Linked DNA regions of Thermococcus sibiricus MM 739. Each later gene encodes a partner of the first gene's protein in a complex. Links are inferred from orthologs where the notes say so. Each region holds a gene or a part of one and is shown in the gene's direction. Other genes may lie near its edges. The genes, in order: TSIB_RS01700 and TSIB_RS02455.

Region 1 (15,441 bases):
AGGATTAACACCAATTCAAATAATGACCCTCGGAAAGATGCTCTACTTCGCAGCAGTTACTCAGTCGTACTTCCTCGGTCACTGGTGGGTCTTCATACCTCCGGGAATACTTCTAGTGGCTCTTTCGACTTCACTGCTCTTGATAGCTACGGGAATAGAACAGGTATTTAACCCAAGACTGAGGGAGATGTGAGGTGTGAACGATGGACAAAAGAATGGTTCTTGAGGAGTTAAGGGCATACTATCGTCAACTCAAGGGAACGACCGAGTATCTCGTGAAGGCAGTGGATGGCGTTAATTTAGAAGTGTACAAGAAAGACATCCTTGGTCTTGTTGGTGAGAGCGGGTGTGGTAAGTCTACCCTCGCCAAAACCATGATGATAGATTTGACCCCCCCGTTGCAATATATGGGAGGTAGACTTGAGATTATAAGCAGAGATGGGGAAAGGTTTGAGATAGGTCAATTCAAAAGCAGAGATGAAGTTAAAAGACGTCTTTGGGGTAAACATATAACTTATGTCCCGCAAGACGCCCTGAACGCTCTCATGCCCACAATAAGGATTAAAAAAATTGCCTATGATGTTCTTCGCTCGCATAACAATGACATTAACTTCCAAGAAGCAGTGAAAACCACAAAAGAGCGGCTTGCTGAGCTTGACCTCCCTGACTATGTGGTTGAACTCTACCCCTTCCAGCTGAGCGGAGGGATGAGACAGCGAGTAGTGTTGGCCATGGCAACGCTTCTGAACCCGGAAATCCTTATAGTAGACGAGCCGACATCAGCACTCGATGTAACTACTCAGAAAATAGTCTTAAAGTCTCTCCTCAAGCTCAGGAAGTTAAATCTCGTGGACAGCATCATATTTATAACACATGATATAGCCACGGTGAGACAGATAGCAAACCGCATAGTGGTTATGTACGCCGGAAAGATAGTTGAAGTGGGTCCAGTAGATTCCGTAATTAGGGATCCTCTCCATCCCTACACGAAAGGTCTCATCGATTCTGTTACATCCATAGAGCCGGAGAAGAGGGAGAAGGGTATCTCCTACATCCCGGGACAGCCACCCAATCTTATAGATCCTCCAAAAGGATGTCGTTTCCATCCAAGATGTCCATATGCTATGGATGTTTGCAAGAAAGAGGAGCCAGGGGTTGTTGAAGTTGGAAAAACTCAAGTAGCGTGCTGGCTTTACGAAGGAGGTAGGAAAAATGACTAGAGAGATGCTCATCTGTGATAACGTCACGAAAGTATTCACATCAGGCTTCATCAAAAAAATAGTGGTCAAAGCGGTTGACAACGTGTCCTTTACGGTTAAAGAGGGCGAGATAATATCCCTGATAGGACAGAGCGGTTCTGGAAAAACCACTCTTGGAAAGATAATACTCCGGCTTATCCCTCCTACTTCTGGAAGGGTGCTTTTTTACGGGAGGGATATTTGGAAGGAGATAAAAACCAAAGAGGAGCGCAAAGAGTACTGGAGACAGGTGCACGCGGTCTTCCAGAACCCTATGGGGAGCTTTAACACTTTCTACAAGGTAGATAGAGTCCTAAACCAAGCTCTTGAGCTCATAGGTGTTGAACCCAATTCAGAGGAGGGCATACGCCTAAAAGAAGAGTCTCTTAAGGCAGTGGGCCTAAATCCAGGGGAGATCCTTGGAAAATATCCTCACCAGCTCTCTGGGGGTCAGGTTCAGAGGGTCATGATATCAAGAAGCTGGATTCTAAAGCCAAAGCTGTTAATCGCTGACGAAGCAGTTTCAATGCTGGACGTGTCAACGAGGGGTAGGATAGTAGAGATTTTCAAGGATCTCCGCAACAAGCTTGGAAGTTCTATAATATTCATATCCCATGACATAGGCTTATCCTACTTCATCTCTGACAGGGTCTTCATAATGTACAAGGGAAAGATCGTGGAGGCGGGGACACCTCAAGAAGTTATTGATAACCCGCAGCATGAATACACTAAGACGCTCGTAGAAAGTGTTCCAACCGTTTACAGGAAATGGGAGGACTTTATGGAGGTGTGAAAGTTGCTCAGGTTTCCTAAGGAGTTCCTATTTGGTTACTCTTGGTCTGGATTCCAGTTTGAGATGGGATTGAAAGGGAGTGAAGTGCCCCACAGTGACTGGTGGGCTTGGGTTCACGACGTGGAGAACATAGCCTCCGGTTTGGTTAGTGGGGACCTGCCAGAAAACGGCCCGGCCTACTGGCACCTTTACAAGCAGGATCATGACATCGCTGAAAAACTTGGAATGGGTGCCATAAGAGGGGGAATAGAGTGGGCGAGGCTCTTTCCGAAGCCCACCTTTGACGTTAAGGCAGACATTGAGAAGGATGAAGAAGGAAATATGGTTGCTGTCGATGTTCCGGAGAGAGCCATTGTGGAGATGGAAAAGCTGGCGGACATGAAAGCACTTGAACATTATCGAAAGATCTATTCGGACTGGAAAGATCGGGGTAAGGTCTTCATCTTGAACCTCTATCACTGGCCACTTCCGCTCTGGCTTCATGACCCAATCAAAGTGAGAAGACTCGGTCCTGACAGGGCTCCAAGCGGGTGGCTTGACGAGAGAAGTGTTGTGGAGTTTGCGAAGTTCGTGGCTTTCGTGAGCTACCATCTTGACGAGCTGGTGGACATGTGGAGCACCATGAACGAGCCCAACGTGGTCTTTGAAAACGGCTACTCAAGGCCAACTTCTGGCTTTCCACCGGGTTATCTGAGCTTTGAGGCCTCTGAAAAAGTCGCCAAAAATCTCATCCAGGCCCACGCCCGTGCGTACGACGCCATAAAAGAGCACTCTGACAAGCCCGTTGGACTAATATACGCTTACACATGGCTAGACTCTCTAAGGGAAGACATCGAAGATGAAGTAAAGAGAATACGCGAGACAAACCTTCACCGCTTCGTGGACTCTGTTTACTTCGGCAGTTCGAGCCTCTCTGAGGGTAGGGAAGACTTGAAAGGCCGCGTCGATTGGCTTGGGGTGAACTATTACTCAAGGCTTGCCTTTGATAAGGTGGGAGATTACATAATGCCCGTATCAGGTTATGGATTTTCGGGTGTCAAGAGGGGCTACGCAAAGTCAGGAAGGCCATGTAGTGACTTCGGATGGGAGATATATCCCGAGGGACTTGAGAAGCTTCTCAAAGAACTTCATGAGAAATACAGCGTTCCAATGATTATAGCAGAGAACGGGATTGCCGACGAGAGCGATAGGTACAGGCCCTATTACCTCGTGAGTCATCTCCAGGCGATTCATAACGCTATGAAAGCCGGGGCGGATGTAAGAGGTTACCTGCACTGGTCATTAACGGACAACTACGAGTGGGCTCAGGGCTTCAGGATGCGCTTCGGACTCCTTCATGTAGACTTCGAAACTAAAAAGCGGTACCTGAGACCTAGTGCCCTCGTGTTCAGGGAGATAGCGACACATAAGGAAATACCCGAAGAACTGAGCCATTTGGCAGATTTAACGCCCCTGATGCGGCAGTGACTATATTTCCCTTTTTATTTTTGCCCTTATTTTTGCTGCCAATTCTATTATTCCAATGAGCGTTATGAGTAGCATAAAAAGGCCCACCTTGAAGGTAAGTGTGTGCACTTCATTTCTAAGGGCAATGACGGTATAAAGGCTCAGCAGAAAGAACCAGACCATAAAAAAGAGAAAATGTCTGTATCGATCAACTTCCATTTTCCTTCCACCATCAGAATGTCCCATCGTAGAAATATTAAGTTTTTGGGTTTCGTTTTTCACGATGTATTTATCTTAACTAAACTTTTTGTTTCGACAAAAGGGTTCAAGACTGAAATTACCAGATTGTATTGGAGGTTAGACCTTATTTCTTCCCCGTTCTTTCTTTGAAGTATGATGAAAAACTTAAATCTAACTCCCCCCACACCTTATTCTGTTAGTACTTATTTGACACTGTAAAGGTTTATAACCTCTTTTCTCAATTTTTTGTAGGTGGGTAGAATGGGTAGAAAAAAAGAAAGGCGAGAGGCAATACTTCCCGCTGATCTCAAAAGAGAAATCATTATCAAGGACGAGAAAGCTGAAACCAACCCAAAATGGGGTTTTCCTCCAGAGAAAAGGCCTATTGAGATGCATATGCAGTTTGGTATTATAAGTCTTGATAAGCCTCCGGGCCCCACGAGCCATGAAGTTGTGGCGTGGATAAAAAAGCTTCTTAACCTTCAAAAAGCTGGCCACGGAGGAACTTTGGACCCAAAAGTTACTGGAGTTTTACCTGTAGCTTTAGAAAGGGCCACGAGGGTTGTTCAAGCACTTTTGCCGGCAGGTAAAGAGTATGTGGCTTTGATGCACCTTCATGGTGAAGTACCAGAGGATAAAATAAGGGTAGTTATGAAGGAATTCGAAGGGGAAATAATCCAAAGGCCTCCTTTGAGAAGTGCCGTTAAGAGAAGACTTAGAACTAGAAAGGTGTATTATATTGATGTCCTTGAGATAGAGGGCAAGGATGTGCTTTTTAGGGTAGGAGTTGAAGCAGGGACATACATCCGTTCGCTCATCCATCATATTGGTTTGGCTTTGGGAGTAGGCGCTCACATGTCCGAGCTGAGAAGAACAAGAAGTGGGCCGTTTAAGGAAGATGAAACCCTTGTTACCCTGCATGACCTTATAGATGCCTACTATTTCTGGAAAGAAGATGGCATTGAGGAATATTTTAGGAGAGCAATCCAGCCGATGGAAAAAGCTGTGGAGCATCTTCCGAAGGTGTGGATAAGGGATTCCGCAGTTGCTGCCATTACTCATGGTGCTGACTTAGCAGTTCCCGGGATAGTAAAGCTCCATAAAGGCATAAAACCCGACGACCTTGTTGCGATAATGACCCTCAAGGATGAACTCGTCGCTTTAGGCAAGGCAAAGATGAACACACAGGAGATGCTTACTAAAACCAAGGGCATTGCAGTTGATGTTGAGAAAGTTTTCATGCCAAGGGACTGGTATCCGAAGATGTGGTAAGCTTTTCATTTTCCCACTTAGATTTATAAACCCCTCATCTAACTTTCGATCATGAGCCACTATTATTCTCAAGAGCCGAACGTTCCGTTAAAGACCAAAATGATTGAGGTAGTCATTAGAGGAGAGCGTTTTAGATTCATAACCTCCAGCGGTGTCTTCTCCTTTGGAAAACTTGATAGGGGGACGAAGTTACTTATAGAGAACATGGTACTTGAAGAAAACTGGCAGGTTTTGGATTTAGGATGCGGCTATGGGGCGATTGGAATAGTGGCTTCACGCTTTGTGGATTATGCTGTAATGACCGATATAAACAAAAGGGCCGTAAGCATAGCAAAGAAAAACTTAAAAATCAACAACGTTATGAATGCCGAAGTAAGATGGGGCCATCTCTATGAACCTGTGAAGGGAGAAAGGTTTCACAGCATAATAACGAATCCCCCAGTGCATGCCGGGAAGGATATATTGAGGGAAATAGTTATAAATGCACCCTATCATCTCTACGATGGAGGATTACTTCAAATTGTCATTCGCACTAATCAAGGCGCAAAGTATATTAAGGGCCTCATGGAGGAGAATTTCAACGAAGTAAAAGAAATTGCGAGGGGATCGGGCTTTAGAGTGTATGCCGGGATAGCCTAGCCTGGGATGGCGCGGGCCTTGAGAGCCCGTGGGCGTTTGCCCGCCGGGGTTCAAATCCCCGTCCCGGCGCCAAAATCCTCTTTGAAGGATTGAGGTATGGAGGTGTAATTATAATGGCTGACTTTAGACATATCGTGCGTGTAGCAAATGTTGATATAGACGGGCACAAACAACTTAGATTGGCCCTTACTGGAATTAGAGGGATAGGAGTAAACTTTGCAACAGTAATATGCAGAATAGCTGGTTTAGATCCAAAAATGAAAGCAGGTTATCTTACAGAAGAGCAAGTGAAGGCTATAGAAGCAGTCCTTGAAGATCCTGCGAAACATGGCCTCCCTTCATGGATACTCAATAGACCTAAAGATTACGAACAAGGGAGAGATATGCATCTTATCGGAGCAAAGCTTGTTATGGCATGGCGTGAGGATGTTAACAGACTTAGGAAAATCAGGGCTTACAGGGGTATCAGACATGAACTTGGTTTACCATTAAGAGGACAAAGAACTAGGTCGAACTTTAGAAGAGGATTAACACTTGGTGTGAGCAGAAGGAAGAAGTGAGGTGGTACAAATGGGAGATCCAAAAAGACAAAGAAAAAGGTATGAAACTCCCTCTCATCCATGGATTAAGGAAAGACTTGATAGGGAGAGGGTATTAGTACAAAAATATGCTCTTAAAAACAAGAAAGAGCTTTGGAAGCATGAAACTCAACTTAAGAACTTTAGGAGAAGAGCTAGACGTTTACTTGCTGCAAGAGGAAAACAAGCTGAAATTGAGAGGGCTCAACTTCTTCAAAGATTAGCGAGATTGGGCATACTTCCAGAAGGAGCACACCTTGATGACGTGCTTTCACTTACAATAGATGACATTCTAGAGAGGAGGCTTCAGACATTGGTATTCAAGAAAGGTCTTGCAAGGACTATTAAGCAAGCAAGGCAGTTGATTGTCCATGGACATATCGAGGTAAATGGACAAATAATTAGATCACCGAGTTATCTTGTACTCAAAGAGGAAGAAGATGGAATAACTTATGGAAGGGCATCACCGTTTGCTAACTCCCAACACCCGGAGAGAATGGTTATTGAAGAGGTTCAAAAGGGTGAGGCACAATGAGTGAAGAGCAACAAACGGTTAACATAAAGAAGAAAGAGAAATGGGGTGTAGCTCACATTTACGCCTCTTACAATAACACTATTATTCACATTACAGATCTCACCGGGGCAGAGACTATCTCAAAGTGGAGTGGGGGGATGGTGGTAAAAGCAGATAGAGACGAGTCATCTCCATATGCAGCAATGATCGCAGCTAGAAGAGCAGCTGAAGAAGCCATGGAAAAAGGAATTAATGGAGTTCACATAAAGGTTAGAGCCCCAGGGGGAAGCAAGAGCAAGAACCCAGGCCCTGGTGCCCAAGCTGCAATTAGAGCACTTGCAAGAGCAGGTCTAAGAATTGGTAGGGTAGAGGATGTTACTCCAATACCACACGATGGTACGAGACCAAAAGGTGGCAGAAGGGGAAGGAGAGTTTGATTCTCCCCCTTAAAACTTCTTTTTTGGTGAGAAAAATGCAAATAAAAATTCTTGAAAAAAGAGATGATGCAATCCGATTCATCTTAGAGGGTATGGACATTGCGTTTGCAAATGCTCTTAGGAGAACGATAATAGGGGAAGTGCCAACTTTTGCAATTGATGAAGTGGAATTCTACGAAAATGATTCTGCACTCTTTGATGAGATAATAGCCCATAGATTATCTTTGATTCCTCTAACTACTCCTTTTGATAGATTTGAACTTGAAAGCATGGAGTTAGAGGATTATACTGTGACTTTAAGTTTAGAAGCTGAAGGACCGGCGATAGTTTATTCCGGAGATTTAAAGAGTGATGATCCAGATGTGAAGCCGGTAAATCCAAACATACCTATTGTAAAGCTTGCAGAGGGCCAGAGGTTAGTGTTTAATGCATATGCAAAAATGGGAAAAGGAAAAGATCATGCTAAATGGCAGCCAGGCTTTGCACACTACAAATACTTGACAGAGGTTCATGTAAGTAAAGAAGTTCCTAAATGGGAGGACATTAAAAAAGCTGCAAAAAAGAAAAAGTTACCTGTTGAAGAAACTGAGAATGAATTGATAATAACTACTATAAGAAGCTTTTACATTCCGAGAGAATTTGAACAATACATTGGAGAAAAAATAAAGGAAGAGGTAGTACCGAATACATTCGTCTTTACAGTGGAAAGCAACGGAGAGCTCCCTGTTGAGGAAATGATAAGCGTAGCGCTCAAAATTTTAATGAGAAAGAGCGATAAATTTATAAACGAGCTTCATAAATTAGCCGAATAGCGCGGGGGTTGCCGAGCCTGGTCAAAGGCGCGGGATTTAGGGTCCCGTCCCGTAGGGGTTCGCGGGTTCAAATCCCGTCCCCCGCACCATAATGATCACCCCGTCCCTCGATGCGAGAATTAAAGAAAGGAGGAATGTTCATGAAGAGGACTGGTCCAACTGATATTAATTTGAGAAGACTCATTCGCTATCTAAGGAAGAAGTCAAATGAAGAGAATGTCAAAGTATGGAAGGATATAGCATGGCGCTTAGAAAGGCCAAGAAGGCAAAAAGCCGAAGTAAATATAAGCAAGATAAATAGACACACAAAAGAAGGAGATATTATTGTAGTTCCCGGTAGTGTCTTGGGTGCAGGGGACTTGGATCACAAAGTCATTGTAGCTGCATGGAAATTCAGCGAGAAGGCAAAGGAGAAGATAATTCAAGCTGGTGGAGAGGCAATAACAATTGAAGACCTCATTGAGAGAAACCCGAGGGGTAGTGGAGTAATCATAATGGAGTGATGAGCTATGAGGATTATTAATGCTGAAGGATTAATCCTTGGAAGGCTTGCCTCAAAAGTTGCAAAAATGCTTCTTGAAGGAGAAGATGTTGTTATTATTAATGCAGAGAAGGCAATAATCACAGGAAATAGGGAGTTCATATTCGAGAAGTACAAGCAGAGGACAGAACTTAGGACAAGGACAAACCCAAGAAAGGGTCCATTTTACCCAAAGAGAAGCGATGAGATAGTTAGAAGGACTATTAGAGGAATGCTCCCTTGGAAGACAGACAGGGGAAGAAAAGCCTTCAAACGACTCAAAGTTTATGCTGGAGTTCCAAAAGAGTTTGAAGAGAAAGAGATTGAGACTATAATTGAGGCTCATATGTCAAGGGTTAAAACCCCCAAGTATGTAACGGTTGGAGAGGTTGCTAAATTCCTTGGTGGAAAGTTCTGAGGTGATGATAATGAGGATAATCCAAACCGCAGGAAAGAGGAAAAGTGCAGTTGCGAGAGCTACCATAAAAGAAGGAAATGGTAGAGTGAGGGTTAATTACAAGCCTGTTGAAATACTTGAGCCAGAAATAGCCAGATTTACAATAATGGAGCCATTAGTTATTGCTGGAGAGGAGATACTAGGTAAAGTAGATGTTGATGTTAAAGTTGAAGGCGGAGGATTTATGGGGCAGGCTGAAGCGGCTAGAATTGCAATAGCAAGGGCGTTGGTTGAATGGACAGGAGACATGAACCTTAAAGAAAAGTTTATGAAGTATGATAGAACTATGCTCGTGGGTGACTCAAGAAGAACAGAACCACACAAACCCAACCGCTCTACAAAGGGTCCAAGAGCAAAGAGACAGAAGAGTTACCGTTGATCTCCTTCAAACTTTCCTTAAAATTTAAAAACCAAAAAGGTGGTTCACTTGATAGTTCCTGTGAGATGTTTCACCTGTGGAAAGGTGATTGGAGATAAATATTACATATTCAAAGAACGTGTGGAAAAAGGGGAAGATCCTGAAAAAGTCTTGGATGACCTTGGACTTGAAAGATACTGCTGTAGAAGAATGTTCCTAAGTCATGTTGAGTTAATAGATGAGATAATGCACTACAGGGTGTACTAAACAACCACATTTCTTTGGAGGGGCCGTGGGGTAGCTTGGTCCATCCTCCTGGCTTGGGGTGCCAGAGACCCGGGTTCAAATCCCGGCGGCCCCACCAAAATTTGCATGGGTGATAAAAATGTTTAGATATACAAGATTTGAAAAGGCGAGAATTATAGGGGCGAGGGCTTTACAGATAGCTATGGGGGCACCAGTACTAATTAATGTTCCAGAAGGTGCTAGTCCATTAGATGCTGCAATAGTGGAATTTGAGAAGGGTATAATCCCAATAACCGTTATAAGACCCAGTTAGGTGATCCGATGACAGTAATTGAAAATGTGGTGGGTAGAATTTCAGTCCTCAAAGGTGGCAAATACTCCGTTGAAATTGACGTTATTACTACCTCTGGCTTTGGAAGATTTGCAGCGCCTATTGATGAAGACCCTTCCCTATATATTGTGGAAGCACACAGAGCTGTGAGTGAGGTTGATGAGATAATCGGGCCTGAACTAATAGGCTTTGACTCCCAAGAACAAGAGCTTATAGATTCCTATCTCTGGGAGATAGATGGTACCGAGGATCTAAGTCACATAGGTGCTAATACTGCATTGGCAGTTTCAGTAGCCGTTGCAAAGGCCGCTGCGAATGTGAAAAAAGTGCCTCTGTACAGTTACATTGGAGGGACTTTTACCACTGAGCTCCCAGTCCCAATGCTCAAATTTGCTGAAGATGATAATTTTGAGTATATTGTGCTTGTTAGGGATTTGATGGAAATCTCCGATGTAGTCGATGCAATGGTAAAAATCAAAGAAAACTCCAGGGAAGTAGCTCTAGAAGGACTATCAAAGGCTTCAGAACTGGCAGGTGATGAGTTGGGAGTGGAAGTTGCACTAGGACTAATACAAAAGAGAAAAATGAAGCTTGAAGAAGTACTCCGAACAGTTGAGGATTATAATATTGCCTATATTAAACCATTGGGCGAAGAAGAGTTATTTCTTGAGCTCATAGCTGGAACTCATGGGATATTTGTGGACGGTGAGTACCTCTTTAAAACAAGGAACATACTAGATAGGAGATATTACAATGCTCTATCAATCAAGCCAATTAATTTGGGCACACTTACAGATCTTTACAACTTGATTAATGACGTTAAATCTGAGAGAATAGCTCCAATATTAGCTGAAGCAAAATACGAATCTGCTGATGAAGCATTGCCTCATTTGGCAGTGGGATTTAAATGTCCCGCCATAATGTTTCACGAGGGATCCCTCGTTAAAATAAATGAGCTTATTAGGATAGCAGAAGATTTGGGTGAAAGAGGAAGAATAATAACATTTGAGGGGTGAAGAAAATGGAAGAATATTTGGTTCCACTCGATCAATACCTTGCTGCAGGTGTTCACATTGGAACGCAGCAGAAAACAAAGGATATGAAGCGCTTTATATATAGGGTTAGACAAGATGGTCTTTACGTTCTAGATGTTAGAAAAACCGATGAAAGACTAAGGGCTGCAGGAAAGTTCCTTGCAAAGTTTGATCCGGATAGAATATTGGCAGTGAGCGTTAGACTTTATGGTCAGAAGCCAGTCAAAAAATTTGGAGAAATTACAGGAGCAAGGTCGATACCTGGAAGATTTTTACCAGGTAGTATGACAAATCCATTGGTTAGGAATTTCTTTGAGCCTGATGTGCTAGTAGTAACAGACCCGAGGGCAGATCACCAAGCCATGAAAGAGGCAATTGATATTGGTATCCCGGTAGTGGCCCTTGTTGACACTGAAAATCTTCTGAGTTATGTGGACTTAGCTATACCTACAAACAATAAAGGGAGAAAATCCTTGGCTCTTATTTACTGGATTTTGACTAGGGAAGTTCTCTTTAACAGAGGCGATATAACAAGCAGAGAAGATTTTAAAGTCCCAATAGAAGAATTTGAGATGAGAATAGGTGGTGGTTGACTTCTTTCCACTCTTTGGTTTTTCCTTCCCTTATTCTCTATCGAAAAATGTATTAATTCTTGAAGTGTTATTCTTTTGGTGGTGTCTATGGAGTTAAAGGATGTAATAAATAGACGATTATCAGTAAGATATTACGAAGATCGAGAAGTTGAGGAAGATAAGATCAGAGATTTAGTTAAAGTTGGCATAAGGGCTCCTACTGCGAGTGGTCTTGAAAACTGGTTGTTTGTTGTTTACAAAGATAAAAATTTCAGAAAACGAATTCACGAGACGATATATGAAGCTCATGCAGAGTACTACCGTGCACACGGTTTGCCCGAGGAAAAAATAGAAAAACTGAGAATGAGGATATTTGAAAAAGGAATGTACAAAGCCCCAGTTTACATTGGAGTTTTTGTGGATAAAGAAACACGCTTCTTAAAAGGAGAGGAGTACAAGGAAATTGAATTTCTATGGAGCATTGAAAGCGCTGCAATGGCAATAGAAAACCTCATGCTGAAGGCAGTAGAGCTAGAATTGGGAACGTGCTACATAGGAGTTACCAGTTTGGAGAAATACCAAAAAAAGCTCAGGAAAATGACTGGACTTGATGATAATTGGTACCTTGTTGGATTGATCCCTGTAGGGTATCCTGCTGAGAAAATAGTTCCCAGACCAAGAAGAAAACCCCTTGAGAAAGTTCTTAAGGTAATTTAAATTCGGTGAAAAGGAATGTTAAATGCAGTAATAATCAGATACGGTGAGATAGGCACAAAATCATCGAAAACTAGAAGATGGTTTGAAAGCATTTTGGTCAACAACATAAAGGAGGCCCTCTTAAGTGAGGGCATAGAATACAAGAACGTCTTTGCAAAGCATGGCAGGATTATTGTAAAGACTAACAAAGCGGAAAAAAGTGTGGAAGTTCTTAGGCGGGTTTTCGGTATAGTATCGCTTTCACCTGCTGCTGAAATATACGTAGAGCTGGACAAAATATATAGAACCTCCTTAAAGCTGTTTAGAAGAAAAATGCGGGCACTTGAATTAGAAAGCCCAAGATTCAGAGTAACTGTAAGGAGAATAACCAAGGAATTCCCTCTAAAAAGCCAAGAGTTAGCAGCTAAAGTTGGGGAGTACATATTAGAAAATGAGGAATGTAAGGTGGATTTGAAGAATTATGATATTGAAGTGGGAATTGAGCTAATGGAAGGGAAGGCATACGTCTATGTTGATAAGTTCCAGGAATTTGGTGGCCTTCCAGTAGGAACTCAAGGGAAGGTCATGGCTCTTTTAAGCGGGAGTATAGATTCTTCGGTTGCAGCTTTTCTGATGATGAAGCGTGGATGTGAAGTAATCCCGGTTCATATCTATGTTGGAGAGAAGACCTTGGAGAAGGTTCGAAAGATTTGGAACCAGCTAAAAAAGTACCACTATGGGGGTAAAAGTGACTTAATAGTTATTAAGCCGCAAGAAAGAGAAAAGATTATTCAAACACTAAAACAGCTTAAAAAAGAAAATTATACATGCGTTTTCTGCAAGTATATGATGATTAAAAAAGCGGATGAGATTGCAAGGGAATTTGGAGCAAAAGGAATCGTCATGGGTGATTCTTTAGGTCAAGTGGCATCTCAAACACTCGAAAATATGTATATAGTAAGTCAGGCAAGCGACCTACCAATTTACAGGCCTTTGGTGGGGATGGATAAGGAAGAGATAGTGGCAATCGCAAAGACCATTAGGACATTTGAACTTTCTACACTGCCAGAGGATGAAGTACCGTTTATTCCAAAGCATCCGGTAATAAGAGGCTCTTGGGAGGAGTTCAAAAAGCTTTACAAAACAATCTTCGGTGAAGAGCCGAGGAAAAGGGGATGTCAATGAAAAAGTGGGTAAAAGTGTTGGGATTTTCCTTTCCCTTTCTTGCTTTTGGTGGCATCTTTATCACTATCCACTTGAATCCTTGGTTTTCCCTAACAGAAAATGCCCTTAGTGACATGGGTTCTATTAAAAACCCTATTGGATACTTTTTCAATTTCTTGTTGATTCTTCTTGGCTTTGTAGGGATGGTATTTGGCGTTGAAATGTTAAAGGAAAAAACAGTCACTATCCTCTTTCCCCTTGGCATGTTCTCTTTGTTGCTCGTGGGAATATTCCCCGAAGAGTATAAACCCCATTCGTTTTTTGCGCTATCCTTTTACATTCTGCTCTTCGCGGATATCTTTATCTACGGCTTGAGGAAAAGGAGAAAAAACAGCTCTGCTATTGCATGGCTTCTTGGCAGCCCGATAGTATTCATGATGATGCTTTACCTTACCAAGGTGTTCGAAGGACTTGCCATCCCGGAACTTGTAGGGGCCCTCTTCATAAATGCTTGGATAATATACCTAACCCTGGGGGTGGAAGAGTGAAGGCTGTTGCGCTTCTAAGTTCGGGAATAGACTCTCCTGTGGCAATCTACCTAATGCTCAAAAAAGGTTTTACGGTTTATCCGATCCACTTCATGCAGAGTGAGGTCAATCACCAGAAAGTTAGGAGAATCTGGATGAGACTTAAAGAGCTTTATCCCGACAGTTTAGAAGAACTGATTGCCGTTGATGCCTTTGAATACCAAAAACCCATCTTCGACAAGCTGATAGAGTTGAAAAAAGAAAAGTGGATATGCATTTTTTGCAAATTCAGCATGCTCATGAAAGCCGCAGAGATAGCAAAAGAAAAAAATGCCATGGTAATAATCACCGGAGATTCTCTCGGCCAAGTTGCCTCTCAAACCCTTGATAATCTTTTAATAATAAGCCTTGCAACTGATCTGCCGGTGCTCAGGCCGTTGATAGGAATGGATAAAGTGGAAATCGAGAAAATTGCAAAAGAGATAGGCACGTTTGAGATAAGCATAGAGCCCGAAGAAAGCTGTAATTTCGTGCCGAGGCATCCCATAATAAGAGGGGCTCTCGGCGAGTTCAAAAAGATTTATAGAGAAGTTTTCGGAAAAGAGTGTTGAATACACATTTTTGTATAAGATTGCCGCAAAAGAAACACTTATAAGCACCGATTAAGAGGCCAATACGGTGATCAAGAATGAACGTGTTCAACAGTCCACTTGAGCTTTTTGAAAAATTTAAACCAACCCCCCTGCTCAAGCTTTCACTTTCAGATGAGAGGGGGGATGTATTTTGCCAAGTTGGAGTTCTTTAACCCCTTCAGCAGGAGCATAAAGGACAGAGCAGTTTTTAACATGCTTATGAAAGCCATTGAGCGTGGAGACATTAACGGTGTCAGAAGACTTTTTGAGGCGACTTCCGGCAACGTCGGGATTTCTCTGGCAGCCCTCAGCGACGTTCTGAGAATAGGGTTTAGAGCATACTTGCCAAAGCCGACGCCAATGACTACCCAAATCTTGCTCAAAGTACTCGGTGCGGAGGTAGTTATGACCGATTTTGAGGTCATAGATCCCGACATGGTCAAATATGTCATCGAAGAAGCGAAAAAAGCCGGGGCAGTTAATCTGAACCAATTCGAGAACGACGACAATTTTGATGCCCACTATCGCTTTACTGCCAGAGAAATAGACGAACAGCTGAAAAGCATAGGCAAAAGACCTGACGTTATAATAGCAGGGATAGGCACTTCGGGCCACATAGGTGGAATAGCGAAATATTTCAAGGAACGTTACAACACAAAAGTTATTGGAGTGGTACCGGCCAAAAGCGAAAAGATACCAGGCATAAAAAGGCTTGAAACAAAGCCAAAATGGTTTTTTAAGGTGGAGATTGACGAAGTAATTGAGATTACCCAAAGAGAAGCAATCGAAGGATCAATACAGGTAGCCAGAAAGGAAGGTCTTTTAATAGGCTTGAGTTCGGGCGCAGTAGTTAAGGCCTTTGAGAAAATCCACGATAAGTATCTTGGAACTACGGTTTTGATATTTCCCGACGATGGGTTTAAATACGTTGAAGT
Region 2 (15,679 bases), 130 kb from region 1 along the record:
GCCAAAGACTCAAGAGGAATAAATCTCTTCTTTTTCTCCTTAATTCAAAAATAAAATTAAGAGGGAGATCACCCCCTGAACTTTGGTCTCATACTTACCAGTGGAGGTAGGGGTCTTGGTTTGTATGGGAACCCTTCTGTCTTCTGTCTTATCTCTTTTATCAAATCTTCAACCTGTATCTCGTACTGCTTGTTGTCTTCCCTCTTTCTAACTGTGATAACTCCCATTCTTTTCTCGTTCTCCCCCACCACGATTATATATGGTATCCACTCCTTCTCGGCTTCTCTAATCTTCTTGTTGAGTCTCTCGTTTCTATCATCTACATCTGCTCTTATCTTTGCACCTTCCAGTTTCCCTGCAATGTAAAGGGCATAGTCCAGATACTTCTCACTCACCGGAATAATCCTTACTTGAATGGGGCTGAGCCATAGTGGATACATTGGTTTTTTGCCTTTTTTCATAATTTTTGCTTGTTTTTCTAGTATTGCATACATAACACGTTCTATTGCACCACTGGGGGAGCAGTGAAGGAGCAGTGGGTACTTTTCTTGCCCTTCCTCATCATAGTAGGTGATCCCAAATCTTTGAGAGTTTTCGACATCTATCTGGACTGTACTTAGGGCTGCAGCTTTGTCGAGATTGTCTACAAAGTTAAATTCAAATTTTAGTATGAAATAGAAAAATCTCTGTTTCCACATCTCTATAAGGACCGGTTTGCCAATTATTCCGGCGAGATCTACTATGAAATCCTTATTTTCATTCCAAAAGTCTTCTGTAAACCTTATTGCTACTTCATAATCCTCAGGTGTTAGTCCAACTCCTTTAAGCACTTCCATACTCAGTTTGTACTGCTTCTTAAACTCTTCCATGGCCTGCTGTAGGTTTTTAGCAACCGTATGCATATCGGGCATTGTAAAGGCTCTAAGTCTTCTAAGACCACTTAACTCTCCGCGTTTTTCTCTTCTAAATGAATATCTTGTGAGTTCATACATTCTAAGTGGCAGGTGGCGATAGCTGATTGTAGCGTCTTTCTTTATAAGGAACTGACCAAAGCAAGCTGCAAACCTTAAGAAGAATCTTTTGTCTCCGCTCTTAACTACATACTGTCTTGCAGGAAATCTGTTTAGATATTTCTCTAGGGCAGGATGTTCAAAATCATACATAATAGGTGTCTCTACTTCCATTGCGCCATATTCAATGACTTTATCTGTAACATAGTTTTCCAGAAGGGACTTGATTAGTCTTCCCTTTGGGTAGTACCTGAGGTTCCCTGGGTCACTTCCCTCTTCATAGTCCACAAGTTCCTGCTCAAGCATTATTTTTACGTGGGGAGGCTCTTCTGTAACGAGCCTGCTCTTATTTATCTCATAGTTTGCAAACTTTTTGAGATTTTCATATCCGGAAAAGTCAAACTTATCGACCTCTACAAGCTCCCCCTCAGGTGTCAATATATACCAATAACTAACGAGTTCTTCTTCCTTCTTAAGAGCTTCTGGGACTTCTTCTTCCTTCTTGGCTTCACCAGGAACAATTGTCCTTGAAAGCTCTGCTAGAGGATGGCCTTTGCAGCTAAGTTTGAATGCTTTATAATAACCAAATGGGGCCCTTCTAACGTTATAACCCTTGTTTTTGAGCTCATTTTCTATTTCTTTTAGTATCCTAAGGGCTACATCAGGAGAGCCAAGTTCACTGCTTAAATGAGCAAATGGGTACACAAAAATGTTGTTTGTTTTCACCTGAGAAACAACTTCCTCTATTTCTTTTACAGCTTTTTTCACGATTTCTTCAGGGTTTTGTTCATCAACTTTTTCAACACTCATAAATACAGCTAAAACCTCATCAAGCCTTCCCTTTTTTTGATTCTCGCTTATTTCTTCTGGTTTTTTTAAGGCCTTATCTTTAACTTCGTATTCAAGGTAGTCGCTATGTATCAGCAATATTCTCATTTATATCACCACCTAATCCTAACTTAGATAAGCTACATAAAAGTTACTATTAACCTTTTTATGTATTTTGAAAACCTCTCGTTTGAGTTAAGGAGAGAGCTAGTTGGTATTGCATACAGGTCTTGGATTTTACTTTTTCTTTTGAAAGCCTCGCCCTTCAGGGCGGGGAGGAGGTCAGTTGTGCCGTTTCCTTATCCATAAACTTAAAAGTTTAATTGGTTTAAGATTAGTGGTGGTGGAAGAATGGTTGAACCTAAAAAGAAAACGGTAGAAAATGGAGAATTGGTTCTTCCTGGTGATTATCTTGGTGTTATTGAGGAATTTCTTCCAGGTGAAGGGGTAATTGAAGAAAATGGAGAACTCTACGCCGCAAGAATGGGGAGAGTTAAGATAGATTTAGAAAAAATAGAGATTTCAGTAGAACCAGTAACTGATGTTCCCCCACTTCCGCAGGTGGGGGATATTGTGATAGCTAGAGTTCTGGAGGTAAAGTCTCAAGCAGCGATAGTTGAATTGCTTAAAATTGAAGGAAGGAAAGGATATAGAGAAATAGCGACTTCAAAATTGGCTGGGATTCATGTGTCTCAAGTTAAGGATGGGTATGTGGAGTCTATGAACAGTGAATTTAAAATTGGAGACATAGTAAGAGCGAAAGTTTTGACAAATAACAAGAGTCCAATACAGCTTACAACAAGAGAGCCTGATTTGGGTGTAATTTATGCGTTATGTTCTTCATGTAAGGTATCTCTGGTAAGAAAAGGAAATGCGCTTGTTTGTCCAAAATGTGGGAGAAGTGAATCTAGAAAATTATCAACTTATTATAGAAAACTGAGACTGGAATAGGGTGTGAGGTATGAGAGCTAAGAAAGTCATAGTCATTCATGTCAAAGATGATTTGGAAAAAGAAGAGCTAATGAAGGAGCTCCAAAAAATTGAGTTACCTGCCTTCATTTATGTTCATGGCAAACTGAACTCCCTTAAAATCAATATTCAGGGGACAAAAGATGAAATAAGAGAGGCTATGGAGAAAGTCAGGGAAATACATTACAGGGTTAGATCCCGTCTCTATCCTGATAGGAAGGGCTTCTACCAATACAATGTTAACGATATCTTCAGAGAGGCCGGAGTTAGCATTTCAATACCTACATTAACAAAAACCCTTGAGCTTTTAGGGGAACATGCTGATCTTAAAGGGGATAAGCTTATAAGCTCTCTTTCTTGGGGTGAGATAGTAAACCTGGTTAAAAAGCTTGGAGAGGTCTTAACTGATATCTCTCTCCAAACAACAAGACAAATAAGGGAGGTAATTGCCCCCATATCTGTTACTCTCAATATTGATCCACAGGAAGTTTTGGAATTAGCCGTTGATTTTGGTGTTGCAGAGTATAAAGAGGATAAATTTAAATATGAACTTGTGAAGAATAAGGAGCAAGCTATGGAAATTATGCTCAAAAAGTTGGAGGGTGGGGGAAATGAAGATTGAAGTTATAAAGCGTGATAAAAACTTGCTTGAGTTTTATCTGGTAGGAGAAGATCATACATTCGCCAATTTGCTTAGTGAGACACTTCATGAGAACAAACATGTTACATTTGCAGCATATACTATAGAACACCCAGTACTAATGGCAAGAAAACCAAGATTTAGGATATCCACGGATGGTAAAATAACTCCAGAAAAAGCTTTAGAAGAAGCAGCTCAAAAAATATTCGATAGGGCTAAAGATGTCCTCGAAGTTTGGGAAGGAGTCATAAAAAAATGATTTTTCATATTCTTATTTGTTCGGTAAGTGGTTGTTATGATAAAATATTCTAAAGATTTCACTGACAAAAATCTCTCTAGGTTCGGAGACTCTCTCGTCAACTTTATTTTTTCCCTGGCGTTAAGTAGATATCTTGGCTATCCAAATGCTGGTAGAGTTCCCAATGCTTCTCTCACAATAGGTCTTGAAAAGGCAGGCCTTTTGCATTGTGTTCCTCCAAGGACAGATAAACATGGGAAAGGGGATATAGCGGAGGCTATAATAGCTTATGCTTGGTTCGAGGGAGAGATGAGCATAGATGAAGCGGTAGATATTCTTTCGAAAAACTTCTCTTCTGATATTACCCATCCGTCCAGAAAAAAAGAAGTAATTGGGAATGCCTTTGGAGAGCTTTTAAAAATTATAAAAGAAAGATTAGCCCTTTAAATACTGGTCAATAGTTCTATTAATCCTCTTTTGGTTGGTAGGTTTGCGAAGGTCTCAGGATTCTTTATTTTTAGTAAAAGAGGGACATCTCCAAATAACCTAAGGGTTTTTCCAAATGGGATTTTTCCTTCTCCAGGCATTAGGTGAAGGTCCCCTACTCCGTAAGCTAATGCATCAATGGGGTCGACTTTTGGAAAGAACTTTCCAAAATTATCATGAATCATTAGAATTATTGTTTTTTCTGTTCCTAGTTTCACATCTTCTAAGAATTTGTTTTCATCACCTTGGGCACTAAGAAACGCATGACCAAGATCAAGTGCGAAACCCAAGTTTTCCTTGTTGATGCTTTCAACTACATAGAGGGTATCCTTAACACTATATGTGTTCTCTAAAGCAATTTTGATTCCAAAATTTTCTGCCATTTCAGCAAGTTGTTGGAGGGCCTCTATTTCCAAGTCTAATCTTCCAGTACGGCCACTCTGCATAACAACTATCTTAGCTCCAAGCTTTATCGCAACATCAATTACGGCTTTAGCTACATTGAAATGCCTGCTATAATAGGTATTATCTCTAAGATTCACTGAAGTGGGCATTCTAATAGTATACTTTACTCCCACTCCTTTTAGAGCATTTTCTATTGATCGAAGACCCTTTTCCACAACTTGACCATTTTTTATTAGTCCAAGCGCATGTGGGAATATCTGGACAAAATCGTAATCTTTAATTTTCAAATCTGCTAGAACGGATGGGAGGGTTTTCCCATTGTTTAAAAACTGTGGATATATGTTGACTCCTATCTCCATATTTTTACACCTTTCACTTTTTGATAAAGATTATGAAAACACCAAATTTAAAAGTTTCCAAAGTTATTTCATTTTAGGTGATTCTAGTGGAGAGGGAGATATGGAAATACCTGAGTTTTATTCTCACATTGCTTTTAGCATTAGCGATAATTGGAAATGTTCTCCTTTACATTAATAATAATGAGCTTCAGAAAGCCATACAAGAGAGAGGCAATGTCACAGTAGTTTATAATGGGACAGTAAAAGAGGTTGAGAGTAATGCCACTATAGCTCTTCAAGCAAAAATAGAAGAACTCCAAAAAGAGTTGGAATACATAAAAGGACAATTAAGAACCAATAGAACTGAGAAAGCAAATGTTACAATAGCTATTCTTCCTGTGGTGGGGCCTATTGATGAAACCGCAGCCTTTGATGTAATATCCAAAATAAGAGAAATAAGAAATGATGATAATATTGGGGGAGTTGTCCTCTGGATTGAAAGTCCTGGAGGGTACGTAGGGCCGGTGATAACCATTTACAAGGAATTAAAGAAACTTTCTTATGAAAAACCTATAGTGGCTTATACGGGGGGTATGGCAGCTTCTGGAGGATATTTGATAGCTTGTGCTGCAGATAAAATAATAGCAGACCCACTTGCAGAGGTAGGTAGTATAGGAGTTCTCTATGTCCACTATGATCTTGAGCAGAATTATGCTCAAAATGGAGTAAAAGTAAACGTCTTTAAAACCGGTAAATACAAAGATACTGGTGCTGAATGGAGAGATCTAACAGAAGAAGAAAGAGAGATGATAAAAAACGAAGTTAACACGTATTTTGAGTATTTCCTTCAAGTTGTGGGTGAAGGGAGGAATCTTGATCTGAACACCACAAGGAAATATGGAGATGGAAGAGTGTGGTTTGCAAGTGAGGTTAAAGGAACACTGGTGGATGATACTGGAGATTTGGACTTCACTATAAGTGCGCTGGAAGAAATTTTGAACGTAAAAAGTGCCAACGTTGTGTTATATAGCACGCAAAAAGTAGATTTTGGAATTTATCAGAGTTCCTCACTTTATATGCCTCCAAATTATGCCCTATCCTATATTAGGAGGTGAAGTGATGAAATGTGAAGAACATCTTAATATATTTGAAAATGGATTTGAAGATGGCAAGTTTAACCTGAAAATTGAATATTATGGAAAAAATGCTAGGAGAATATTGCTTGCTGTGATATTTGAGCTTTACTCTCCAATTTATGGTACTGAGTATGTTTATCCATTTGAATGTGCCAAAGAATTCTGGGGGGTCTATATGGAGTCCAGTGAAATTGTTCCAGAGAACCTGGATTTAAGTAGGCCCAAATTTATTACAAGAGCCTTAATAGATAAGGCAAAATCTTTGCTAAATGAAATAGAAGTCCCAGAAGAAATTAAAAGGTCACTTGATATAGAAACTTCTGAAATATACAAATTCAAGGACGGGTTGTTAGTAATTGGGAGAAACTTCCTGATTGATGGGGGCAAGAAAATCCTCTTTGTATTTAATAAGCCTCATGCAAGGGAGTTACTCATTAAGTATTTGGGGAGAGGATGATATGAGGACTGAACATGTTATATGGTTTGTGGTATCGATTATTATTCTTTTTGTAGTCTGGAAAACCGTTGAGCCATTAATAACATCGATCATTTTCGCCTTAACTGTTGCTTATATTCTTCACCCGGCTCATACAAGGCTTGCTCAGAAAATTGGATCAAGAGAGTCAGCAATTGTGTTTTCAGCTATTATGAGTCTTTTGCTCGTAGGGTTTATTTTTGGAGTAGCTTTGTGGTTCAGAGATGTTACGGGATCTCTTGTGAATTATATAAACGAATCCCTTGAATGGTTCATAAGTCTTGATCTTCCTCCTGATATAGCAAAATCAGCTACAATTTTATTTGAACGGGTTTCGGAGAAATTGAGTGAATATCTTTTGAGTTATACTCTTTCAATTCCAAAGTTACTCTTACAAGCGATTATTTTTATAGTGGTGTTTTATGGTATACTGATTCATTCTCATAGCCTTTCAGCTGAACTTTATAGCCTCCTTCCGGAAGAGAGGAGGGATCTTGGCATAGAGTTGATTGAAAAAGCAAGAGATACCTTAAATGCCATCTTGAGAACATGGCTCATGTTAAGTGTTTCTAAGGGCATTATATTAACATTGGGCTTTTATGTATTCAGGGTTGCAGATTTAAGCGGATCAATCGCTGCAGGTATTGTCTGTGTGGTGCTTGAACTTCTCCCTGTTATTGGTGGGTGGTTGGTATGGTTAGTGGGAGCAATATACCTCCTTACGCAAGGACAAATATTTGCAGGAATAATGTTTGCAATTTATGGAGCCCTTCTCATATCCCCCGGACCGGACATCACAATTAGGCCAAAATTAGTCGCAGAAGGGGCAAAAATGAACTCTGCACTTGCATTGATTGGAATCTTTGGAGGCATAATGGCATTTGGAATAAAAGGAATTGTCATTGGACCAGTAGCATTGGGTTTATTATTAACTTTGCTAGAAGAGTGGAAGGAGCAAAAGAGAGAAGGCTAGATGTTAAAGTTCTCTACTTGTTTTTCCGCTATTTCTCCTACTATTGGGAATTTGTAGTATTCACCTTGGTAAGCCTTTGCCATGCCGGGTATCCAAAAGATAAGTCCAACTAATGTTACTAGTGAACCTAGTATCCACCCAAAAAATGGAATTGCTCCAAATATTATATCAATTATTGTTATCGCAAGGAATGTAATTGTTGATTGCATTGCATGGAATCTCACAAAATAACTCTCCTTTTCAAGCAGGAGAAAGATTATTCCTGTCAGTCATCCCAGAAGATATGCAAGTGCTCCTTCAACATTTTTCATCAAAACCAAGAGATGTTTTCTTTTCTTCCTCCACTTTTTGTGTTCTCCTTTGAAATGATTTAATAACTTTTTGTATTTTATCCTTAAATGCTTTCTATTATGTAATAATGAGACCTTTTAAGAACAAACACTGGAACCATCTCTCTTTGATATTCAAACTTCTTTAGGATTTTAGACTCACCAAATCTTTTTAAGGCAATCTATGCATTTCATAAATGAAATTAGGTTTGCCTAATGGTGATGACCATGTATGTACGATTAAGTCAGATGCGAGAGGGGGAAAGGGGGACTGTTGTTAATGTTCAAGGGGGCCATAGGGTTAGACAGAGGCTTCTGGGAATGGGGATTGCTCCAGGGACAAAAATCGTAGTTATAAAGGCTGGTTTTTCAGGCCCGTATATTATTGCTCTTGGTAGTACAAGGCTTGCTTTGGGTAGAGGGATTGCAGAGAGAATAATTGTTAGGAGGGAGCGGTAATGAACGAGTGTCATGACTTCAAGGATATCTCTAAAAACAAGAAACAAGGGTTAAAAGTTATAGCCTTGGCAGGCAACCCTAATGTAGGGAAAACTACTATATTCAATGCTTTAACAGGGCTGAGACAACATGTAGGAAATTGGCCGGGTGTAACGGTCGAGAAGAAAGAGGGAATATTGAAGTATCACAATAAGGAATTTTTGGTTGTAGATTTGCCAGGTACTTATTCTCTTACTGCTAATTCTATTGATGAACTCATTGCAAGGAATTTCCTGCTTGGTGGTAACGCCAATGTGGTAGTTGATATTGTGGACTCATCATCTCTTATGAGGAATCTTTTCTTGACAATGGAAATTTTTGAAATGGGAATTAAAAATGTGATAATTGCTCTTAACAAAATAGATATTGCAAAAAAGAGAGGAATAAGCTTTGATGTAAAGAAAATGGAAAAAGTTATTGGGGTTCCAGTGATCCCTATGAATGCTAAAAATGGGGAAGGGATTGAGGAATTGAAAGCAATGATATCTGAAATGGCAGAGGGAAAAGCAACCACGAACCCAATTACTCCGATTTATGATGAACCTATAGAACGGGAGATAGGACATATATCTGGTATTTTAAATGAAACCCCTTTAGCTCAATGCTATAATGTTCGTTGGCTTGCCATAAAACTCCTTACAAGAGACCAAGAAGTAATAAAGCTTGTTTTGAATTATTTAGGCTCTAAAAAAATGGATGAAATACTTATCCACATAAGCGAGTTAGAGAAATATTACAAGCATCCTTTAGATATAGTCATTGCCAATCAAAAGTATGAATTCATTGACAAGTTAATGCACCAATTCGTTATTCATTTTGGAGAAGTTCATGAAACCTTTAGCGATTATATTGATAAGATCCTCACTCACCCATTATATGGTATTTTTAGTCTTTTTGGGGTATTTTATCTCTTATTCAGATTTGTATTCACTATCGGAACGCCTCTGCAAGAATTTTTAGATAACACCTTTGTTTCATTCGGTCAACTTATAGCTCCCCATATTGGAAATGAAGCCCTTAGAGGGCTTATTGTTGATGGAATTATAGGTGGAGTGGGCTCAGTGTTGAGCTTTTTCCCACTAGTCTTTCTACTGTTTGTTGCAATGTCAATACTTGAGGATAGTGGGTACATGGCAAGAGCTGCCACTGTTATGGAACGGATCATGCGTATATTCGGGCTTCCAGGTAAGAGTTTCATTCCAATGGTGCTTGCTTTTGGGTGTAATGTCCCAGCAATAATGTCTACACGGACACTGGAAGATGAAAGAGATAGAATACTCACCATGCTTGTTAATCCTCTCGTGCCTTGCAGTGCGAGGATGGTTGTAATAACTTTCTTGGCTGGAGCATTCTTTAGTGAGCATAAAGCATTGGTGGCCGTTGGAGTATATGCAATCTCACTTTTTCTTGCTCTACTCTCAGCACTAATACTTGGAAAGTTTGTTATTAAAGGAGAGGAAAATCCCTTTGTGATGGAACTTCCGGAATATGCTATACCATCTTGGAAAATTGCTTTAATTCACTCTTGGGAGAGAAGTAAGGAATTTTTGAGAAAAGCAGGGACAGTAATACTTTTTGGCTCAATTGCAATATGGTATCTTAGTAGTTATCCTCAGGCTATAGGAAGTGGATTAAGTTATGCAGAGAAACTTGGAAGAGTTTTTGAGCCCTTCACAATGCTTATGGGACTTGATTGGAAAGCAGCTGTGAGCCTGATTTTTGGAATAATTGCTAAAGAGAACGTTATTGCAACTTACGGTGTAATTTACGGTATAGGTGAAAATGAAGAAGCTTTGATAATGCTGATGCGCGCTGCAATGACATCGTTGCAGGCATTTGTATTAGCTTTAGTTACTACCCTTTATATTCCATGTATAGCTACTATTGGAGCAATAAGAGCTGAGGGAGGAAATAAATGGGCCACAGTAGCCGTGATCTATAACTTATTGCTCTCAAGCGTTATTGGAGTTTTAGTCTATAATATTGGGCTATTCCTGGATCTTTAATTATTGCTGGTGAGGTGTATGGGAAAGCTGGATGATGTCTTGGAGTTGATAAAAGAGGGTGTAAGAACCTCAAAAGAGATAGCTGAGAGGTTAGAGATGTCTGTAGAAGAAGTGGAGGGAATTATAAAGATTCTTGAGAGTTTGGGATATGTTGAAAAAATAGAAATAGGAGAATCATGTGGGAGTTGTCCTCTGAAAAAGATTTGTCCAGGGAGCTGTATTGTTTTTAAAGGCAATATATATCAGATGAAAAAATGAAGGTGTCTAATGTACATGGTTCAAAACATGTTCACTGAGGGTATATTTAATCCACGTAAAATATTTAAGGCCATGACTCTAATGTATTATTGGTGATAATATGAAGGCAGTTATTCTTGCTGGCGGTTTCGGAACAAGGTTAAGGCCACTCTCTTCAACTAGACCCAAACCAATGATCCCAGTTCTTGGTAGGCCGAATCTTCAGTATATCCTTGAAAATTTGCAAAAAATAAGTGAAATTGATGAGGTCATACTTTCAGTTCACTACATGAGGGGCGAGATTAGAGAATTTATTGAAGACAAGATGAGTGATTATCCCAAGGACATCCGTTTCATTAACGATCCAATGCCTCTGGAGACAGGCGGGGCGCTTAAAAATGTTGAAGACGTAGTAAGTGACGAATTTTTGGTAATTTATGGCGATGTGTTTACCAATTTTAACTTTGAAGAGCTTATAAAGGCACACAAAGCAAATGATGCCCTTATCACAGTAGCCCTCACAAAAGTCTACGATCCAGAAAAATACGGTGTGGTAGTAACTGATGAAGAAGGAAAAATAGTTGATTTTGAAGAAAAACCTTTAAGGCCCAAGAGCAATCTGATAGATGCTGGAATATACATGGTTAACAAAGAGATTCTTAACGAGATACCAAAAGGCAAAGAGATTTATTTTGAGAGGGAAGTTCTTCCGAAATTTGTTGCTCAGGGATTAGCACACGGTTATATGATGCCTAGAAATAATTACTGGGTAGACTTGGGAACTCCAGAGGATTTCTTCTATGCCCACCAGCTTATTCTAGACGAAATCGCTAAAAATAACGGGTATTATACGGTTAAAGAGGGTACTGAGGTTCCAGAGGATGTGGAGATCCAAGGGCCTGTCTATATAGATAGTGGAGTCAAAATAGGGCATGGTGTCAAGATTAAAGCGTATACATATATTGGTCCAAATACCGTTGTGGAGGACAAAGTGTATCTTAAAAGATCAATTCTCCTAGGTAATGATATAATAAAGGAGAGAAGCGAATTGAAGGATTCCATACTCGGAGAGGGCGTTGTAGTTGGAAAAAATGTTATTTTGAAAGAGAATGCAGTAGTTGGAGACTACGCTAAAATCTACGACAACCTTGTTATATATGGTGCAAAAGTGCTTCCATGGAAGAAAGTGGAGGAGTACGAGGCATATCTGAGGATAAAGCTCGATCCAACAAAAGTTAGACCGGAACTTACACCAGAGAGATGTCCTTTGGGACTTCCAGAGTGCATTTATACAAAGTTTAAAGCTATCGCAGCAGAAAAACCACCATGTGATGAATGTATTGAAAATCAATGGCTCTTCTGATCTTTTTTCTTTTAGTCCAACCTGGGATTGTATTCAAAAATGATTTTTCCGTTTTTAAATACTCTAACAACTCCACTTTCTGATACTGTGATTGCAATAGCTTTTGTTAACTTTGATATTCCTGCAGCTGCTAAATGTCGACTTCCTAAGCCCGAAGGGATTCTTACAGCTGTTTTTTTAAGATCAATATCTAAGTATCTTCCTGCACACAAGACTCTACCCGATTTATTTATAACAAAAGCTCCATCCAAGAAGGCAAATTCCTTTATTATTTCTCGCGTGCTTCGGTCCAAGATGTTTATCTTGTATCCTTTGAATGGATTTGGTACCATCTGGTAAGAGTGGCGGATAACATTCCTTGTGTCTCCTATTACAAATATTGTGCCCACGGGCTTACCTTCTCTTCCTTCTAGACTTAGTTCTATGGCTAACTCAAGGACTTCTCGGAATATATGTTCTATTTGTAAAAAGAATTCATCTTTAGCTTTAACTGTTTTTTCAGCTCTACGAATTCCTAAAGAAGAAGGAGTCACATAAACAAAAAGGTCTTTTTCATGAATTATCTCGTTGGTGATCATAAAGCTTGAGGCTAAGTTCACGAGATTTTTTGTTCCTAAAGAAAGGGGCAACCGGAGATAATGGAAATTAGCAGGTTTTTCTTCTGCTTCGTTTCCGATTATAACCACTGGAATCTTCATTTTAAGCAAATTTTTGGGTTGGATCCCAATTATGACTAGTGCTTTAGTATCTAACGTATTTATCAATTCTATAGCTTTCTTGAGTAGTATTGCACTGTATCCATTCTCTTTCATGCTTTTCCCTAATTAAAGTTATAAGCGGTGGATATTTATAAACATTTTTAAGTAATGGAGTAATTAGTGACGAGCTAATAAGTGTTTTAAACATTAAATTCAAACATCTTCTTAAGAGGAGAGGTGTAAAACATGAAAGTTGTCGTTGCAATTACTGGAGCAAGTGGTGCAATTTATGGCATCCGTTTAATAGAGGTTTTGAGAAGTTTGGGTCATGAGGTCGTCTCTATCGCATCGGGAACTGGTTTAAAAGTTGTTCAATATGAATTGGGCATCGAGTTTGAACCTGATTTTCATGAAAAGGATTTATCGGCCCCAATAGCCTCTGGTTCATACAAGTTTGATGCTGTTATAGTTGCCCCATGTTCAATGAAAACCTTAAGTGCCATAGCAAATGGATTTGCTGATAATTTAATCACACGAACAGCTGATGTGGCCTTAAAGGAACGCAGAAAATTAGTACTTTTAATTAGGGAGACGCCATTGAACTTAATCCACATCCAGAACATGTCGAAAGTTACCCAAGCTGGAGCAATAGTTATGCCAGCATCTCCAGCGTTTTACCCTCAACCTAAAAGTTTAGACGATATGATTAACTTTATAATTGGAAAAATTTTAGATATTCTTGGACTACCTCATAATTTGTACAAACGATGGGGGGAGTAAGGTGGTATATCTTGACGATTTAGATAGAGAAATTCTGAAGCTCCTTCGAGAAGATGCTCGTCTAACGATATCAGAAATGAGTGAAAGGTTAAATAAACCTGAGTCCACCATACATTTCAGAATAAAGAAACTTATAGAAAGGGGAGTTATAGAGAGGTATACAATTGTTCTGGGCAAAAGTGCGAGACCTAACGAGATAGCGTTTGTTGTCTTGGAATTAGAAAAACCAGTCATTGAAGACTTTTTAGATAAATACCTTGAATATGTTTCGAGAAATTTGGCCATGTTGCCCAATGTTCTTCTGGTTGGAAAAACTGAAGAGGAAAGAATAATTGCGTTAGTTGGGGCGGATAGTAAAGAGGAGCTTTTGAAATGCATTGAGGAAAACATTAAGAGCATACCCAGTGTAAAAAATGTTTCAGTTCACTATATCAAAGATTTTAAAAAGGGAGAAGAGATTAAAGGTCTTTTAATGGGGATCTAGAATGGAGGTTGAGGTTAAATTTAAAGTAGATTTTAATGAAATTGAAGGTAAAATAAAGGCTCTTGGAGCAACATTTATTGGAGAGGAAGTACAGGAGGATTTATATTTTGATCTTCCTCTTCCTGATCTTCTCCGCATTAGACATATTGTTAATCTCAATAAAGTAATTTTGGGATATAAAGAGATTAAAGACGAGAAGAATGAGGAATTTGATGAGATAGAGGTCGGAGTGGAAGATTTTAATAAAATGAAGGAAATTTTAGAGCGACTTGGTTTTAAAGAGGATGTCTGGGTTAAAAAGTATAGGCGAGTTTATAAACTTGGAAACATCACCTTTGAACTTAATACAGTAGAGGGGCTTGGTGATTTTTTGGATATTGAGGTTATAAGTGATAATGTTAATGAAGCCAAAGAGAGGATATGGGAAGTAGCGGGAAAGCTGGGATTAAAAGAGAAAGATATCGAATCAAGACTTTATCAAGAACTAATAAAGGAAAGGGAAAAAACTACCTTGCAGTAGCGACTATTTTTATTATATCGTTATACTGGAGCTCGTAATCTTCTCCTATCCTTCTATGAGTTTTTGCATTAACTGCATAGAGAAAGCTCTTACCTAGATCGGTGTGTACTTTATACGCTAGATCTCTGGGGGTTGCACCTTTTTTCATCAGGAATACATGAGGTAAAACATTTCCAAACTGGTCCGTAAGTTTATGCTCGTCTTCAACTGGATAAACAGGAACAAGTTGAAGAATGTCGAAAATGGCCCTGTTTATGACCTCTTGAACTCCAGTTGATCCGAATCTATCTAGAACCTTCTCTCTGATGAGATCAAGGCCGTGTTTTTGTTTTTCATTGAGGGGTTTTATCACTTTAAAATCCTTTGCGCCGGGAATATAATCAATGTAACCAGCGTTTGCTGCTTTTCTTAGAGTGAGTTCTGCAGCTGCAGAGGTTGGAATGACTGTATATCCCCTTTTCTTTCCTTCTTTTATAATACGTTCAATATCTTCATCACTTGCGGCATCGGCTTTGTTGGCAGCTATTATTAGCGGCTTGTTTATTTTTCTTAACTCTCTGACAAAATTAAATAAGTCATTGTCACTCCATTTGGTGGGGTCATCGCTTAGTTCGACTTTGTGCAGTGCTTGTAGCACGTCTTCTTCACTAACACCTATCCCCGTAAGTTGCTCTGCTATTGCTTTTGAGAGCTTCAAACCTTGTAGCTTTATTCTCTTTGAGAATTTGTCCCAATTTTTCTTGAGAATGCTATGGATCCAGTAATCTATCTCTTTTTCTAGGAATTCTATATCCTCCACAGGGTCGTGATACTCTGTGGGTTGTCCCTCAACGTCAGTTTTCCCTGTGACATCAATAATATGAATAAGGGCAGAGGCCATTCTTAAGTCGTCTAAGAACTTATTCCCTAGTCCTCTTCTTTCATGGGCCCCTGGAACAAGACCTGCAACATCTATCATTTTTATTGGAATCAATGACACTCCATTTCTATATTCATAGTTCTGTGGGTTAGGTACACATCCAATTTCTTTACAAGGATGGACTGCAGTTGCATAGCTCACTCCGATATTTGCATCTATGGTTGTGAAAGGATAATTAGCTATCTGAACGTCAACGAGAGTGGCCGCAGCAAAAAAGGTTGATTTTCCAACATTTGGTTTTCCTACAATACCTACTTCCATTTTATCACCTCAGAATATTGTGAAATTCCCCTTTTCCATAATCCTTTCTCCATCAACTTCTACAGTAGGATGCCATACAAGACAAT

Evidence for each region.
Region 2: TSIB_RS01700 (region 1) and TSIB_RS02455 share a complex: the UniProt entries of both Methanocaldococcus jannaschii proteins name them as parts of the RNA polymerase complex. The link is inferred for Thermococcus sibiricus MM 739 from one-to-one orthologs.

What each region holds. Positions count from the first base shown.
Region 1 is NC_012883.1:325,160-340,600, forward strand. The notes cover bases 8,542-11,276. They hold TSIB_RS01700 (DNA-directed RNA polymerase subunit K), read left to right. Parts: upstream 8,542-9,689; coding sequence 9,690-9,863; downstream 9,864-11,276. Other genes in these bases: rplM (50S ribosomal protein L13), read left to right, coding at 8,542-8,907; TSIB_RS01685 (30S ribosomal protein S9), read left to right, coding at 8,918-9,325; TSIB_RS01690 (DNA-directed RNA polymerase subunit N), read left to right, coding at 9,374-9,571; TSIB_RS01705 (hypothetical protein), read left to right, coding at 9,872-10,897; rpsB (30S ribosomal protein S2), read left to right, coding at 10,903-11,276. Also shown: TSIB_RS01615 (ABC transporter permease), read left to right, coding at 1-193; TSIB_RS01620 (ABC transporter ATP-binding protein), read left to right, coding at 204-1,220; TSIB_RS01625 (ABC transporter ATP-binding protein), read left to right, coding at 1,213-2,031; beta-galactosidase BgaS, read left to right, coding at 2,035-3,498; TSIB_RS01635 (hypothetical protein), read right to left, coding at 3,499-3,723; TSIB_RS01640 (RNA-guided pseudouridylation complex pseudouridine synthase subunit Cbf5), read left to right, coding at 3,979-4,989; TSIB_RS10135 (class I SAM-dependent methyltransferase), read left to right, coding at 5,041-5,628; TSIB_RS01650 (30S ribosomal protein S13), read left to right, coding at 5,742-6,188; TSIB_RS01655 (30S ribosomal protein S4), read left to right, coding at 6,199-6,741; TSIB_RS01660 (30S ribosomal protein S11), read left to right, coding at 6,738-7,157; TSIB_RS01665 (DNA-directed RNA polymerase subunit D), read left to right, coding at 7,193-7,969; TSIB_RS01675 (50S ribosomal protein L18e), read left to right, coding at 8,110-8,472; more of rplM, read left to right, coding at 8,479-8,541; more of rpsB, read left to right, coding at 11,277-11,508; TSIB_RS01715 (nitroreductase family protein), read left to right, coding at 11,596-12,204; tRNA uracil 4-sulfurtransferase ThiI, read left to right, coding at 12,220-13,368; and 3 more genes. UniProt on the Methanocaldococcus jannaschii protein: DNA-dependent RNA polymerase (RNAP) catalyzes the transcription of DNA into RNA using the four ribonucleoside triphosphates as substrates.
Region 2 is NC_012883.1:463,742-479,420, forward strand. The notes cover bases 2,090-5,062. They hold TSIB_RS02455 (DNA-directed RNA polymerase subunit L), read left to right. Parts: upstream 2,090-3,418; coding sequence 3,419-3,706; downstream 3,707-5,062. Other genes in these bases: TSIB_RS02445 (exosome complex RNA-binding protein Csl4), read left to right, coding at 2,190-2,789; TSIB_RS02450 (DUF2067 family protein), read left to right, coding at 2,800-3,429; TSIB_RS02460 (ribonuclease III family protein), read left to right, coding at 3,743-4,132; TSIB_RS02465 (sugar phosphate isomerase/epimerase family protein), read right to left, coding at 4,129-4,935; sppA (signal peptide peptidase SppA), read left to right, coding at 5,022-5,062. In the rest of the region: TSIB_RS02435 (TBP-interacting protein), read left to right, coding at 1-22; TSIB_RS02440 (threonine--tRNA ligase), read right to left, coding at 69-1,946; more of sppA, read left to right, coding at 5,063-6,029; TSIB_RS02475 (PH1570 family protein), read left to right, coding at 6,034-6,507; TSIB_RS02480 (AI-2E family transporter), read left to right, coding at 6,509-7,498; TSIB_RS02485 (DUF4870 domain-containing protein), read right to left, coding at 7,495-7,722; TSIB_RS02490 (FeoA family protein), read left to right, coding at 8,056-8,286; feoB (ferrous iron transport protein B), read left to right, coding at 8,286-10,331; TSIB_RS02500 (FeoC-like transcriptional regulator), read left to right, coding at 10,350-10,589; TSIB_RS02505 (sugar phosphate nucleotidyltransferase), read left to right, coding at 10,690-11,931; TSIB_RS02510 (DNA integrity scanning protein DisA nucleotide-binding domain protein), read right to left, coding at 11,943-12,743; TSIB_RS02515 (UbiX family flavin prenyltransferase), read left to right, coding at 12,876-13,409; TSIB_RS02520 (Lrp/AsnC family transcriptional regulator), read left to right, coding at 13,411-13,893; cyaB (class IV adenylate cyclase), read left to right, coding at 13,895-14,413; TSIB_RS02530 (redox-regulated ATPase YchF), read right to left, coding at 14,400-15,593; TSIB_RS02535 (aminopeptidase), read right to left, coding at 15,603-15,679. UniProt on the Methanocaldococcus jannaschii protein: DNA-dependent RNA polymerase (RNAP) catalyzes the transcription of DNA into RNA using the four ribonucleoside triphosphates as substrates.